Regions from separate parts of the Streptomyces sp. NPDC047042 genome, predicted to be linked through region 2. Evidence: riboswitches for the same ligand, from Rfam matches in the RefSeq annotation. Region 2 holds a riboswitch; the other holds the start of a gene.

Region 1 (7,667 bases), on a different contig from region 2:
AGTGGACGTCGTCCCGGCGGATCTCCAGCGTGCCGCGCGGCGGCAGTACGGGCCACGGCTGGTCGGGGTCGGCGGGGATGTCCAGGCCGAGGACCTGCCCGGCGCGCAGCGCCACGCGCGTGTGCCCCTCCGGCGACAGATGCAGCCGGTCGCCGTCCCAGGCCCTGCGGTCCTGGATGGTCTTGAGGGACCACAGGTCGAGCACGGGACAGTTGTACCGGTCGGCGATGGCCCGCAGATGTCCGTTGTACGTGGCGATCTTGCCGCGCATGTGCTTCAGCACCGGGACGTTGCGGGTGTCGAAGCCGGTCGTCACCATGACCGTGCCGACCGCCGAGGTGAGGCCGATCACCGCTCGTTCGAAGCGCTCGGCGACCTCGTCCGGGTCGCTGCCGGGCCGGATGATGTCGTTGCCGCCCGCGCAGAAGGAGACCAGGTCCGGCGCCTGTTCCCTGGCCTGCGGAAGCTGCTCGGCCACGATCTGGTCGAGCAGCCTGCCGCGTACCGCGAGGTTCGTGTAGTCGAAGTCGCCCTCCGGGCACCGGTCCGCGAGCAGTACCGCGAACCGGTCGGCCCAGCCGACGAAGGCCCCGTCCGGGCCGGGGTCGCCGACGCCTTCGGTGAAGCTGTCCCCCACCGCCACGTACGACCCGATCACCGCTCTGCTGTCATTCTTCGAATCGTCTGCCACAACAGAGCATGATTCACCTTCCGATGTGAGCTACGCGACCGTAGGAAGGACTTGACTGGCGGTGAGATAAGCCACTCGTCAAGTATTGGTCAACCCGGAATAATGGGAAGACGCAGCTCACGGACGCTGAAGCCGGAGATCCGGAAGTGGCTCCACGTCGTGCGGAACGCGAAGTGCCCAGCCGTGTACGGCTCCGGGTCGCGGTAGTCGAAGACGAGCCGCCCGTTGTTCCACCATTGGACCGTCGAGCCGGCCGAGACGATCCGCACCCGGTGCGGTGCGTTCGGGACCAGGAGCGGCTCCGTGTAATCGTGGATCAGGGGGCGCACACCGGCCTCGCCGACGTAACGGCGCAGCCGGGTCGTGGTGTTGGTGTTGGCGCCGTAGCCGACGTAATAGGTCTTGAGGTAGTCGTACTCGGCGAGGGCGCCGCCGCGCGGGGTGGCGAAGAGGTCGTCCGGGGAGCGGACGTCGACGGCGTTCCAGAAGTTGTTCAGATCCGAGACCCGGTCGTTCACCCCGCCCGCCGAGACCGGTGTCGCCGTGTACTCGATGAGGTACGGGCCCCGCAGCCTGCGCTTGAACCAGATGGTGGCGCCGCTCGGCACGTCGACCTCCAGGATGCCTCGGGCCGCCGTGACGCTGCCGCCGTCCTGGAGTTCGACGGCCCACTGGCCGAGGCCTCGGCGGAAGTCGTCATGGGCGAGGAGGCGTCCGCACGTGGCGGCACTGGCGCTTGTTGCCGGGGCGAGCGCGGTGAGAGCCGCGCCTGCGGCGAGGGCTCCGAAGGCTCTGCGGGTGGTCGTCACGAGGCGGCTCCTTGAGGCAGAAAGCGCTTGCACGGATAGGGAGTTGACTATCACACCCGCACACGCGCGCGTGAACGCGTCGAAGGCCGGACCCGGGAAACGGGTCCGGCCTTCGACGGCTGTCCTCGCCGCGAACGTTCGTCAGCCGACGGCGACGCCCTTCGAGCGGAGGTAAGCGACCGGGTCCACGTCGGAGCCGTAGTCCGGGGTGGTGCGGATCTCGAAGTGCAGATGCGGTCCGGTGACGTTGCCGGTCGCCCCGGACAGGCCGATCTGCTGGCCCGCGGTCACGGACTGACCGGCCGAGACGGAGAGCTGGGAGAGGTGGCCGTACTGCGCGTAGTAGCCGTCGGCGAGCTTGATGACGACCTGGTTGCCGTAAGCGCCGCCCCAGCCGGCGGAGACGACCGTGCCGGCGCCGACAGCCTTGAGGGAGGTGCCGGTCGGGACGACGAAGTCGACGCCCGTGTGGTAACCGCTGGACCACATGCTGCCCGCCACGTGGTACCCGGTGCCGATGGTGGCACCGGCCACGGGGAGGTTGAAGCCGCTGGAGCTGCCGGTACCGGTACCGGTGGCCTCGGCCGCCGTCGAGTTCGCGGCCGTCGCGCTCTCGGCGGCCGGCCGGGTGGCCTCTGCCTGTGTGGACTTGGGGGAGCTCAAGGACGCTTCCGCAGAGCCCGAGTTCGAGGCGGGCGACGAGGTCGACGCGGCCTTCCTGCCGATCGTCAGCTTCAGACCGGGGTGGATCAGGCTCGGGTCGGCGCCGATGGCGGTGCGGTTGTCCGAGTAGAGCTTCTTCCAGCCGCCGGCGACGCCCTGCTCCTGGGCGATCTTCGCGAGGTAGTCGCCGGCCCGGACGGAATAGGTCCGGGACTTCTTCGCGGCCTTTTGCGACTTCGCGGAAACCGCCTCGGCCGCAATGGATTTGGCCGTCACCGAAAGGGACGACACGGACTGAGTCGCGGACTCCGCCGTGACCGCGTGGGCGCCGGTGGCTCCCAGCAGCGGAAGAGCGAGAGCCGCTCCGCCGGTTCCGGCGACGGCTATCGAGCGGGTGAAGCGCTGGGACTTCGGACGGCGGTGCTTACCCTTCGCGGGCATGGCGAATTCCTTCTCCGTCGCCTGCGAGGTGAGCTGTCGGGTGCGGACTGGAGATGTCCGGCCACGCCTGGACGTGACTTGACCCCAAGCCTGTTCCGGAGACCGGAGCAGGCGTTCTACCTGTGGGTCCCCCGCTCCTGCCGTGGTCGGGTGGTCGAGACGGGATCCGGGCGGCGGCAGGATTGGGCGTCCGTCCGGATGGGTGGCGAACGTAAGCGACCAAGACGCACGGAAACAAGCCTGGGGTTCCCTGTGTACGGGTTTTCTGTGATCCACCCCAGAATTCCCGGTCACGATCCGTGAATTATCGATCTTTCCGTCGTGTGAACACCCTTAAAAGCCGCCGAAATTACGTGCACATGACGGCGACACACGGTCACGAATATGACGCTGCTCACTCGCCCGATTCACAGGAACCCGCATTCCCAAGCGAGTTGGAATCAATACGCCATAACGGACAGAAGCATCAGATGCGACGCAAGCGGAAAACTGCCGCATCGAGGTCACCCTTGAGTCCGGTTCGCAGGCCGTGGTGCAACAACACCGCACCTCGGTGGATTTCACCCGTTTCACGGCATTCGTAGACCGCCGAGGGGTCGAGCCCGCGGAGCCGCAGCGCCGGTACCGGCTCGCCGTGGTGCTGCGCCTGGAGCCAGGCGAGGACGACGGTCTCGTCCCCGAGCATGTACTGCACCGCGCTCAGCCCGCCGGCCGGGCGCCGCAGCCGGTAGAGGTCGCCGCGCTGCACGACGGGCCGGATCTCCTTGTAGAGCCCCACCCACTCCCCGGCCTCGGCCAGCTCCTCCTCCGTCCACGTCGTGAGGTCACCGCCGACGCCGAGCACCCCGGCCATCGCACTCACGAACCGGAACCGCAATGAGCTGACCCGGCCGTTCAGCTGGGTGTTCGGGCTGTCCGTGACCCAGGCGGCCATGACCCGCGCCGGATGGATCTGGCTGAAGCCCTCCTGGATGGCGAGTCGGTCCAGCGGGTCGGTGTTGTCGGAGGTCCACACCTGGTCCGTACGGGCGAGGACACCGAGGTCGATCCTGCCGCCGCCGCCCGAGCAGGACTCGAAGGCGACGTCGGGATGGGCCGCCCGCAGCCGGTCGAGGAGGGCGTACAGCCCGTGCACATGGTCGACCCACAGACGCTGCGGGTAGTCCTCACCGGGCCAGCCGGCGTCGCTGAAGCAGCGGTTGAAGTCCCACTTCACATAGTCGATCGGGGCGCTGGAGAGCATCGCGTCGAGCTGCTCCCACAGGTACTCCCGGACATCCTCGCGGGCAAGGTTCAGTACGAGCTGGTTGCGGAACTCCGTCCGCCTGCGTCCCTGCTGGAACTGCACCCAGTCGGGGTGCGCGCGGTACAGGTCGCTGTCCGGGTTGACCATCTCGGGCTCGACCCAGATGCCGAACTGCATCCCCAAGGCGTGCACGTACTCGGCCAGCGGCCTCAGCCCCGACGGGAAGCGGTCCGGGTTAGGCGTCCAGTCGCCGAGGCCGGCCCGGTCGCTGGTGCGGGCGCCGAACCAGCCGTCGTCCACGACGAACAGCTCGACGCCGATCGCGGCGGCCCGCCGGGCCAGTGTCCCCTGCTGCTCCTCGGAGATGTCGAACTCGGTGGCCTCCCACGAGTTGTAGAGCACGGGCCGGTCCTGGTCCGCGCCCGGTACGACGAACGCGCGCTGGTACGCGTGCCACGCCCGGCTCGCCCCACCGTGCCCGGAGTCGGTCCACAGCCCCGCGAAGACGGGCGTGGTGAAGGACTCGCCCGCCGCCAGGCGCAGCAGGCCCGAGTCGTCGTATCCGGCGCCCCCGGTGACCTGCACGCGCGCGTCGGGCAGCTGGGCGACGGCGATCCGCCACGACCCCGACCAGCCGAGCGCGCAGGCGTAGACCTCGCCGCGTTCCTCGGTCGCGTCGGTGTCGAGCGCCACCCAGGGCAGATGCTGGTGCCCGGTGTGGCCACGCCGGCTGCCGATGACCTTCTCACCGTAGGTGAGCTCGGTCCTCACCAGCCGGGACTCGGCGGCCCAGCGTCCGTGCAGCTGGGAGAGGCGCCAGCCCTCGCGGTCGGGGAGCGTCCAGGTGGCGGAGTCGGCGCGCAGCAGCTCCAGCGGGCCGGTCGCGTCGGTCGCGTCGTGGGTGAGGGTCACCCAGCGCTCGATCACGTCGTGGCGCATCCGGTAGTGCAGCGTGATCGCCAGCCCGGCATCGCGGAATCGCAGCCGCAGTTCGTCCCCGTCGGCGCCGGTCTCGGTCTCGGTCTCGTACGCCTCGAACCGCCATTCGGTGCCCCGGCGCTCCTCGGTCCGCACGGACAGCGCGGGCCGTACGAAGCGGGGGCCGCCCTCGACCGGGTACTCCTCACGGCCGTCGAGCGGGGACTCGAAGGGCCAGTAGTCCGGCAGCGGCCGCACGGCGAGCGCCTCCGCGTCGGCGAGGGCGATCCGCGGGCCCCAGTGCAGATGCAGCAGTTCGTCGTCCTCGGTGAGATGGACGGCGTAACTGCTCGTGGGCCCCGAGAGAAGCCACGTACGACCGGTGTCGGCAATTTCCAGCATCATGTCCCCACAGATTCGAACAGGCGCGCTCAAGCATCAACATCATCAGGGCCACGGCGTCCGACGGCAACGCCTGTGGAAAACTCCTGGGCCTGCTCACCCGTGTCGTATCGTCGAAGCGCGCCCGTCGACGAGCAGCGTCCGCGGGGCGGTGTGGGAGGGGAGCACTCGTGACGCAGCAGGTCCCGTCGACCGAGCCCGAGCTGGGCGGCGTACGAAACTTCCGTGACGTGGGCGGACTGCCCACCGTCGACGGTCGGCGGGTGGCGCCCGGACGGCTGTTCCGCAGTGGTCATCTCGCCCACGCGACCGACGAGGACGCGCTGTTTCTCGGCTCCCTGGGGCTGCACACGATCTTCGACTTCCGCAACTCGGCGGACATCAAGCTGGAGGGCCCTGACGTCGAGCTGCCGGGCGTGCGCAACGTGAACATCCCGCTGTCCGACCCGGCGCACGGGGCGGAGTTCTGGAAGATGGTCCGGGACGGCGATCTCGACGAACTGCGCAGCCTCCTGGCCGACGGCAAGGGCGAGCAGCGGATGATCGACTCCTACCGCGAGATCATCAGGGACCGCACGGCCGAGCACTCCCGGTTGCTGCACGCGCTGGCCGAGGACAGTGTCCCGGCCCTGATGCACTGTGCGGCGGGCAAGGACCGGGCGGGCCTGTCCATCGCGGTGACGCTGCTCGCCGTCGGGGTGGAGCGCGATGCCATCGTCGCCGACTACATGGAGTCGGACGCGCTGCACCGGCGCTACAAGGTGCGCCGCAACGGCGCCGCCGCCAAGGCCTACAGCCCCGAGGTACTGGAGCTGCTCAACCCGCTCTTCGGCACCCGCCCGGAGTATCTGACCTCGGCCATCCGGACGGTCGAGGAGACCTGGGGCAGTGTCGACGCCTACCTGGAGCAGGGCCTGGGTGTCACTCCGGAAACGCGGGAGCGGCTGCGCGAGCGGTTCCTCGACTGAACCGGTTGCCCACCGCCGGCCTCTACTGTTTCGTGCCCACCTCGAACAGCAGGTAGATGAAGCCGGCGAAGAGATGTCCGACCGCGATGTAGATGATCAGCCGGACCCACAGGGCCCGGGGGAACCGCTCTTCCATGTCCTTCATGACGTGACTCCGGTGGTCGGGCCGAGGCAGAGGGCCGTGGTGGGGCTCTGCAGCAGGGTGTGGACGAAGAGCAGGTCGGTGCCGGCGCGGCCGTCGGCGGCGAGGCGGTGCGGGGTCAGCGAGTCGAAATGCGCGCTGTCGCCGGGCTCGAGGACATGCGCGGCGTCGCCGAGGCTCAGCCGCAACCGGCCCTTGAGGACGTACAGCCACTCCTCGCCGGGGTGGACGCGCACGATGTCGCCCTGGGCGCCGTGCGGCACATGGACACGCAGGGCCTGCATTCCCCGTCCGGAAGCGCCGGCCTGCCAGTACGACCAGCCGCCCGCGGCCGTCGGCTCCATGTCGGCGGCGCGCACGATGGCGTCCCGGTCGGCGACGGTCTCACCGAGCAGCTCCGAAACCGTCGTACCGTAGATACGCGCGAGCCCGAGCAGCATCGGCAGGGAGGGCTGGCGTTGTCCGGTCTCCAGGCGGGAGAGGTGGGCGGGCGACAGCCCGGCGGCCCGGGCCGCGGCCTCCAGGGTGAGGGAGGCCCGACGGCGCAGCGCCCGCAGCTGTGGTGCGACGACGGGCAGGTCCTCGACCGGCCCGCCCTCTTCGGGGAGGCTCATGCCCCCATTCAGCCGCACGTTTACCTCTGAGGCAAATTCCTTGCCTCAGAGGCAAAAGACGCGCGACCCTCCTACCTGTTCGCCACCGCCTGCTTGACCAGGGTCTTCCCGAAGTCCCACATCAGCCCGCTCCCGCCGTGCGCGTCGTCCATCACGGCGGTGAAGGCGTCCACGAACCGGTCCACCTCCCGCTCCCCCACGACCAGCGGCGGAATCAGCTTGATCACCTCCAGATGGTCGCCGGAGACCTGCGTCAGGATCCTGTGCCGCTGCAGCAGCGGCACGACGACCATCTGCGCGAACAGCCCCTTGCGTGCGGCCTGGAGCATCGTCCAACGACCGCGCAGCTTCAGCGACTTGGGCTTCCCGAACTCGATGCCGATCATCAGCCCCCGGCCGCGTACGTCGGCCAGCAGCTCGTACTTGTCGACCAGTGCCGCCAACCGGGACCTCAGCAGCTCCCCGGTCGCCCGGGCGCCCGCGACGATCTGCTCGTTCTCCATGACCGACAGCACGGCGAGGCCCGCCGCCATGGCCTGGGCGTTGCCCCCGAAGCTGGCCGAGTGCACAAGGACGCGGTCGATCGACGAGTAGACCTTCTTGAAGATCCACTCCTTGCCGATCGTGGCGCCCACCGGCACATAGCCACCGGACAGCGCCTTCGCCACGCACACCAGGTCCGGCTCGACCCCCTCCTCGTGCTGGTAGGCGTAGAAGTCCCCGGTCCGCCCGAGACCCGTCTGCACCTCGTCGGCGATGAGCAGCGCCTTGTG
Region 2 (7,667 bases):
GGAGCATGCGCATCTCCAGCAGGTCGGAGGCCTCCTGCTCGGTGGGTTCCGCGACGCACGCGCCCGCGTGCCGCCGGGTGACCACGAAGCCCTCGGCCTCCAGGGTGCGCAGGGCCTCGCGGACGGGGACGCGCGAGACGCCGTACCGGCGGGCGAGCAGTTCCTCGGTGAGCCGGCTGCCGCGCTCGTAGACACCGGCGACGATGTCGTCCCGGATCGCCGTGCATACCGAGTGCGCCGGAATACGCATGTCCGACCTCCGCTTTAATCCCCGTGAAACGTCGACGATTGACGTGTGTTCAGTGACTCTATTGCAGAGAACCGGAATTTCCGACGGCAGGCCGGAATCCGTGGATATTTTTTGGACACAGGGCACCCGGAAACGCCGAAAGCCCCGGCTGGAGGAGCCGGGGCCGCGACGAGTGGTACGAAGAGGTGTCAGACGTTCACGCCGTGCGAGCGGAGGTAGGCGACCGGGTTGATGTCCGAGCCGTAATCCGGGGTCGTGCGGGCCTCGAAGTGAAGGTGGGGACCGGTGACGTTGCCGGTGGCCCCGGAGAGGCCGATCTGCTGGCCCGGGGTGACCGTCTGGCCCACGGAGACGTTGATCGACGACAGATGACCGTACTGAGTGTACGTACCATCAATCATCTTGATCACGATGTTGTTGCCGTAGGACCCGCCCCAGCCGGCCTCGACGACGGTGCCGGAGCCCACAGCGTGGACGGTGGTGCCGGACGCGGCGTGGAAGTCGACGCCGGTGTGGCTGCCGGAGGACCAGATACCGCCGCCCGCCTGGTAGCCGGTGGAGATGTACGAACCGGAGATCGGGGCCACGTAGGCGTTGAGGCGCTTACGCTCGGCCTCACGGGCGGCGCGGGCCTTCACCTCGCGCTCCTGCTTGACGCGTTCCTCGGCCAGCTTCTTGGCGGCGGCCGCGGCCCGCTTCTCCGCGGCCTCGATCCGCTTCTCGGCGGCGGCCTGCTCGGCCGCCTGCTCCTGGGCGGCGGCCTGAGCGTCTATCTGCTCGGCGAGCGACTCCCCTATGGAGATCACCGGGGTGAGGCCGGTCTGCTCGACGGCGGACTCCGTGGCGAGCGCCGGGGCGGCGAGGGCGCCTACGACGCCGCTGGTCGCGAGGGCCGCGACGCCGGCCGCGCGAGCGGTCGTACGGTTGACAAGGCTGGGGCGGCTGGGACGACGGTGCTTCCCGGTGGCGCGGGTGAACGCCATGTAGTGGTTGTTCCTTTCCTCCTTCTCGCCTACCGGGTTAGCTGACGGGTTCGGAGCAGGAAGGTCTCCTACGGGCCCCCTCGCGGCACGCGCGGGCGTCCGATTCACCCCAGGGACTGCACGATGTGGGTCCCCGGCTCCCCTGGCTCGCGCCGTACGGGGACTCGGCGATGACTGTCCGGTGCCGCGACTGCGGCGCACTGCGTGACGGACAGCCGGACAGACGCTAAGCGTGACTACTTTCAAATAACAAACCGATCACGGGTTTTGTCGCGCATGCCACAGTGCAGACTGTCAACCTCTCCATCAATACGGGCAACTTGCACATCAACATGGACAAACAGGGGCCCGGTGACGCTTCCGTCACCGGGCCCCTGCCGCTACGACGTCTCTGTGGACGGTGTCCCTACTCGGCGGGTACGACGCTCACTTCGCCGATGCCGAGAGCCCTGACGGGCGCCTCGATCTCCGCCGCGTCGCCCACGAGGACCGTCACCAGCCGGTCGACCGGGAAGGCGTTGACGGCCGCCGCGGTGGCTTCCACGGTGCCGGTCGCCGCGAGCCGGCGGTACAGCGTCGCCTGGTAGTCGTCGGGCAGGTGCTGCTCGACCTGGTCGGCCAGCGTGCTCGCCACGGCCGCCGCGGTCTCGTACTTGAGCGGGGCGACGCCGACCAGGTTCTGCACCGCGACATCGCGCTCGGCGTCGGTGAGCCCCTCGGCCGCGAGCGTGCGCAGCACCTTCCAGAGGTCCTCGAGGGCGGGACCGGTGTTCGGGGTGTCGAAGGAGCCGCTGATGGCCAGCAGCGCGGCACCCGTACCCTCCGGAGCGGAGCGCAGGACCTGCCCGAACGCCCGCACGCCGTAGGTGTAACCCTTCTCCTCGCGCAGGACACGGTCCAGACGGGAGGTGAGGGTGCCACCGAGGCAGTACGTGCCGAGGACCTGGGCGGCCCAGACCCGGTCGTGCCGGTCGGCGCCGATGCGGCCGATGAGCAGCTGGGTCTGCACGGCGCCCGGGCGGTCCACGATGACGACCCGGCCGGTGTCGTCGGCGGTCACCGGCGGCACCGGCCGCGGCTCGGCCGAAGTGCCCGTCCAGGCGCCCAGGGTGTCACCGAGGAGCGCGTCCAGGTCGATGCCGGTGAGGTCGCCGACGACCACCGCGGTGGCCGTGGCGGGCCGGACGTGCCTGTCGTAGAAGGCGCGTACGGCGGCCGAGTCGATCTTGGCGACCGTGTCCTCGGTGCCCTGGCGCGGACGTGACATGCGCGAGGTCGCCGGGAACAGCTCCTTGTAGAGCTGCTTGGCGGAGCGGCGGGCCGGGTTGGCCGTCTCGTGCGGGATCTCGTCGAGCCGGTTGCGCACCAGCCGCTCGATCTCGCTGTCCGTGAAGGCGGGCGCCCTGAGGGCGTCGGCCAGCAGACCGAGCGCCTTGGGCAGTCGCGACACGGGGACTTCGAGGCTGAGGCGGACGCCGGGGTGGTCGGCGTGCGCGTCGAGGGTGGCGCCGCAGCGCTCCAGCTCGGCGGCGAAGTCCTCGGCGGAGTGCTTGTCGGTGCCTTCGGAGAAGGCCCGGGCCATGATCGTGGCCACTCCGTCGAGACCGGCGGGCTCGGCCTCCAGGGGGGCGTCGACGAGCACCTCGACGGCGACGACCTGCTGGCCGGGGCGGTGGCACCGCAGGACCGTCAGACCATTGCCGAGCGTGTCCCGCCCGGGGGCCGGGAAGGCCCAGGGCTTGGCCTCGCCCGCCTGGGGCTGGGGGTGGAACTCCATCGTGGCGAGCTCGGTCACTTGGCCGCCTCCTCGTCGGTGTCGGTGTCGCTGTCGGCGGTCAGAGGCTCGTAGACGAGCACCGCGCGGTTGTCGGGGCGCAGTCGCTCCTTGGCGGCCTGCTGGACCTCTTCGGCGGTCACCTCGAGTACGCGCTGCACGGCGGTCAGCGCGAGCTGCGGGTCGCCGAACAGCACCGCGAAGCGGCACAGTTCGTCGGCGCGGCCGGCGACCGTACCGAGCCGGTCGAGCCACTCACGCTCCAACTGGGCCTGGGCGCGCTCCATTTCCTCGGCCGTGGGGCCGTCCGCGGCGAACCGGGCGAGCTCCTCGTCGACGGCGGCCTCGATGACCGGCACCTCGACGTCCGCGGACGTCTTGACGTCCAGCCACCCCAGGGAGGGTGCTCCGGCCAGCCGCAGCAGGCCGAAACCGGCCGCCACCGCCGTACGGTCCCGCCGTACGAGCCGGTTGTAGAGACGGGAGGACTCGCCGCCGCCGAGGATGGTGAGCGCCAGGTCGGCCGCGTCGCACGCGCGTGTGCCGTCCTCCGGGAGCCGGTAGGCGGCCATCAGCGCGCGCGAGGGGACCTCCTCCACGACGACCTCGCGCAGTTCCTCGCCGATGACGTCGGGAAGGGCGCCGGAGCGCGGCGCGGGCTTGCCGTCGTGTCCGGCGATGGATCCGAAGTACTTCTCGACCCAGGCGAGCGTCTCCTCGGGGTCGATGTCCCCGACGACCGACAGAACGGCGTTGTTGGGCGCGTAGTACGTGCGGAAGAACGCGCGCGCGTCCTCCAGGGTCGCCGCGTCCAGGTCGGCCATCGAGCCGATCGGCGTGTGGTGGTAGGGGTGGCCCTCCGGGTAGGCGAGGGCGGTCAGCTTCTCGAACGCCGTGCCGTAGGGGACGTTGTCGTAGCGCTGCCGGCGCTCGTTCTTGACGACGTCCCGCTGGTTCTCCATGGACTCGTCGTCGAGGGCCGCGAGCAGCGAGCCCATGCGGTCCGCCTCCAGCCAGAGGGCGAGCTCCAGCTGGTGGGTGGGCATGGTCTCGAAGTAGTTGGTGCGCTCGAAGCTGGTGGTGCCGTTGAGCGAGCCGCCCGCGCCCTGGACCAGTTCGAAGTGGCCGTTGCCCTTCACCTGGCCGGAGCCCTGGAACATCAGGTGCTCGAAGAGGTGAGCCAGGCCCGTACGGCCCTTGACCTCGTGGCGCGATCCGACGTCGTACCAGAGGCACACCGCCGCGACCGGGGTCAGGTGGTCCTCGGAGAGCACCACGCGCAGCCCGTTGGCGAGGCGGTGCTCTGTAGCTGTCAGGCCGCCGGAGCCTGCCTCGGCTGTGGCCGTGTGACCCATGGGCATGTACGTCCCTTCGATCGCGGATGCGGTTGTTGCAACCGCTGTTTTCCTGCCGGTCCTGCCACTGTATGCAAGCGTGTGGAGTGCTGGCGAAGTTCCCGGCGGACGTACGCCCACAGCGAGATTGGTGAGGCGGCGGGCGGTACGTTTCAGCATCGTCGTCCACAGCCCAGCACCGCCTCAGGGACGGCCCTTGGTCCACGTTGTCAGTGCGGCAGTCCACAATGGTCCGCATCAGATGCCGTTCATGTCACCGATCTAAGCGCCGTGTAAGCGAACGACCAGGAAACAGAAGGAGCCGGCAGCGATGGCCCGCCGCAGCACGAAGACCCCGCCGCCCGATGACTTCGAGGAGCGGATCCTCGACATTGACGTCGTCGACGAGATGCAGGGCTCCTTCCTCGAGTACGCGTACTCGGTCATCTACTCCCGGGCCCTGCCCGACGCCCGCGACGGTCTCAAGCCCGTACACCGCCGCATCGTCTACCAGATGAACGAGATGGGCCTGCGCCCGGACCGCGGCTATGTGAAGTGCGCCCGGGTCGTCGGCGAGGTCATGGGTAAGTTGCACCCGCACGGCGACTCGTCGATCTACGACGCCCTGGTGCGTCTCGCCCAGCCGTTCTCCATGCGCGTGCCGCTGGTCGACGGCCACGGCAACTTCGGCTCGCTGGGCAACGACGACCCGCCGGCCGCCATGCGTTACACCGAGTGCCGGATGGCCGACGCGACCTCCCTGATGACGGAGTCCATCGACGAGGACACGGTCGACTTCGCCCCCAACTACGACGGGCAGGAACAGGAACCGGTGGCGCTGCCCGCCGCCTTCCCGAACCTGCTGGTCAACGGCGCGTCGGGCATCGCCGTCGGTATGGCCACGAACATGCCGCCGCACAACCTCGGCGAGGTCATCTCGGCCGCCCGCCATCTCATCCGCTACCCGAACGCCGACCTCGACACCCTGATGCGGCACGTTCCGGGGCCCGACCTGCCCACCGGCGGCCGGATCGTCGGCCTCTCGGGGATCAGGGACGCGTACGAGACGGGCCGCGGCACGTTCAAGATCCGTGCGACGGTGTCGGTGGAGAACGTGACGGCACGCCGGATGGGCCTGGTCGTCACCGAACTGCCGTTCACGGTCGGCCCGGAGAAGGTGATCGCCAAGATCAAGGACCTGGTCGGCTCGAAGAAGCTCCAGGGCATCGCCGACGTCAAGGACCTCACCGACCGCAGCCACGGTCTGCGCCTGGTCATCGAGATCAAGAACGGCTTCGTGCCTGAGGCCGTCCTGGAGCAGCTCTACAAGCTGACGCCGATGGAGGAGTCCTTCGGCATCAACAACGTGGCGCTGGTGGACGGCCAGCCGCTCACCCTGGGCCTCAAGGAGCTCCTGGAGGTCTATCTCGACCACCGCTTCGAGGTCGTACGGCGTCGCTCGGAGTTCCGCCGCGGCAAGCGCCGCGACCGGCTGCACCTGGTCGAGGGCCTGCTCACGGCGCTCGTCGACATCGACGAGGTCATCCGGCTGATCCGCTCCAGCGACAACTCCGCGCAGGCGAAGGAACGCCTGATGGAGCGGTTCTCCCTGTCGGAGATCCAGACGCAGTACATCCTGGACACCCCGCTGCGCCGACTCACCCGGTTCGACCGGATCGAGCTGGAGTCCGAGAAGGACCGGCTGGCCGCCGAGATCGCGGAACTGACCCGGATCCTCGAGTCGGACGCGGAGCTCCGCAAGCTGGTGTCGGCCGAACTGGCCGCAGTGGCCAAGAAGTTCGGCACCGAGCGGCGTACGGTCCTGCTGGAGTCTGCCGGCGCCCCCGCCACCGCCGCGGTCCCGCTCCAGGTGGCCGACGACCCGTGCCGGGTCCTGCTGTCCTCGACGGACCTGCTGGCGCGTACGGCGAACGGCGAGCCGTTCCCGGTCGACGAGGACGGCCGGCGCGCGAAGCACGACCTGATCGTCTCCGCTGTACCCGCCACGGCCCGGGGCGAGGTGGGCGCGGTGACCTCGGCCGGCCGGCTGCTGCGGATCAACGTCATCGACCTCCCCCGGCTCCCCGACACGATGGCGGCGCCCAACCTCTCGGGCGGCGCCCCCCTTTCGGAGTTCCTCTCCCTGGAGGACGGGGAGACGGTGGTCTGTCTGACGACGCTCGACGAGTCGTCCCCTGGCCTCGCGATCGGCACGGAGCAGGGTGTCGTCAAGCGTGTGGTCCCCGACTATCCCTCCAACAAGGAGGAGCTGGAGGTCATCACGCTCAGGGACGGCGACCGGATCGTGGGCGCCGCCGAGCTGCGCACCGGCGAGGAGGACCTCGTCTTCATCACGGACGACGCCCAACTGCTGCGTTTCCAGGCCTCCCACGTCCGCCCGCAGGGCCGCCCGGCCGGTGGTATGGCCGGCATCAAGCTGACGGACGGCGCCAAGGTCATCTCGTTCACGGCGGTGGACCCGGCGGTGGACGCGGTCGTGTTCACGGTCGCGGGCTCGCGGGGCACTCTGGACGACTCCGTGCAGACGACGGCGAAACTGACCCCCTTCGACCAGTACCCGCGCAAGGGCCGTGCCACCGGTGGCGTGCGCTGCCAGCGGTTCCTGAAGGGCGAGGACTGTCTGTCCCTGGGCTGGGCGGGCCCGGCACCCGCGCGTGCCTCCCAGCGGAACGGCATCCCGGCGGAGCTCCCCGAGGTGGATCCGCGCCGCGACGGCTCGGGCGTGTCCCTGCCGAAGACGGTGGGTGTGGTGGCGGGCCCGGTCTAGTCAGCCCGGGGTGGGCCCGCCGGCTTCCTCGGAATCCTCCGGGCTCCGCTCCTGTACGTACCTCAGGACGCCCCACATGCTGTGCTCGTCGGCGTGTGGGGCGTCGTCCATGCAGGCCTCCAGGTCCTTGCTGAGGGTGGGGAGCTGGATGCCGGTTCCGATGAGGACGAGCCGGCTGAGACGCTCCTCGTCGTCGGCCCAGGGCTCCGGGTAGAACCGCAGGAACCGCCCGACGGCGTGCACGGTGTACCGGTTGCGCGGGTCGTGCGGCCCGAAGTCGACGTACCCCTTGATGCGGTAGAGCCCTTCGGGCCGGCTGTCGAGGAAGTCCATCAGCCGGCGCGGGTGGAGGGGCGTCGAGGAGGTGAAGGAGAGGCTGTCGTAGGCGGCGTGCAGATGCCCTGAATGGTCTCCCGTGCCGTTCTCGTCGTGACCGTCCTCGTCCTCGTCCTTGCTGTGATCGTGCAGGTCGTCGAAGGTCAGCTGACCGATGCGCTCCTCGCTCGGCCGGCAGTCGAAGAGGAGCTCGGGGTCGACG

The links. Region 2 has a riboswitch for cyclic di-AMP ahead of ABZ855_RS22255 (M23 family metallopeptidase). Riboswitches for the same ligand answer to the same signal wherever they lie in the genome.
Region 1: it holds a riboswitch for cyclic di-AMP, as region 2 does, so the genes downstream of both, ABZ855_RS06955 (peptidoglycan DD-metalloendopeptidase family protein) here and ABZ855_RS22255 (M23 family metallopeptidase) in region 2, are expected to answer to the same signal.

Annotation. Positions count from the first base shown of each region.
Region 1 is NZ_JBEYVP010000005.1:123,514-131,180, forward strand. It holds gene ABZ855_RS06945 (SGNH/GDSL hydrolase family protein) at 1-658, opposite strand, end outside; gene ABZ855_RS06950 (DUF6250 domain-containing protein) at 781-1,500, opposite strand; gene ABZ855_RS06955 (peptidoglycan DD-metalloendopeptidase family protein) at 1,642-2,604, opposite strand; cyclic di-AMP (ydaO/yuaA leader) riboswitch at 2,608-2,767, opposite strand; gene ABZ855_RS06960 (alpha-galactosidase) at 3,071-5,170, opposite strand; gene ABZ855_RS06965 (tyrosine-protein phosphatase) at 5,341-6,138, shown strand; gene ABZ855_RS06970 (DUF6126 family protein) at 6,161-6,283, opposite strand; gene ABZ855_RS06975 (XRE family transcriptional regulator) at 6,280-6,894, opposite strand; gene ABZ855_RS06980 (aspartate aminotransferase family protein) at 6,966-7,667, opposite strand, start outside.
Region 2 is NZ_JBEYVP010000018.1:107,237-114,903, forward strand. It holds gene ABZ855_RS22250 (GntR family transcriptional regulator) at 1-250, opposite strand, end outside; gene ABZ855_RS22255 (M23 family metallopeptidase) at 439-1,233, opposite strand; cyclic di-AMP (ydaO/yuaA leader) riboswitch at 1,245-1,413, opposite strand; gene ABZ855_RS22260 (pitrilysin family protein) at 1,640-3,028, opposite strand; gene ABZ855_RS22265 (pitrilysin family protein) at 3,025-4,362, opposite strand; gene ABZ855_RS22270 (DNA topoisomerase IV subunit A) at 4,673-7,129, shown strand; gene ABZ855_RS22275 (GTP-binding protein) at 7,130-7,667, opposite strand, start outside.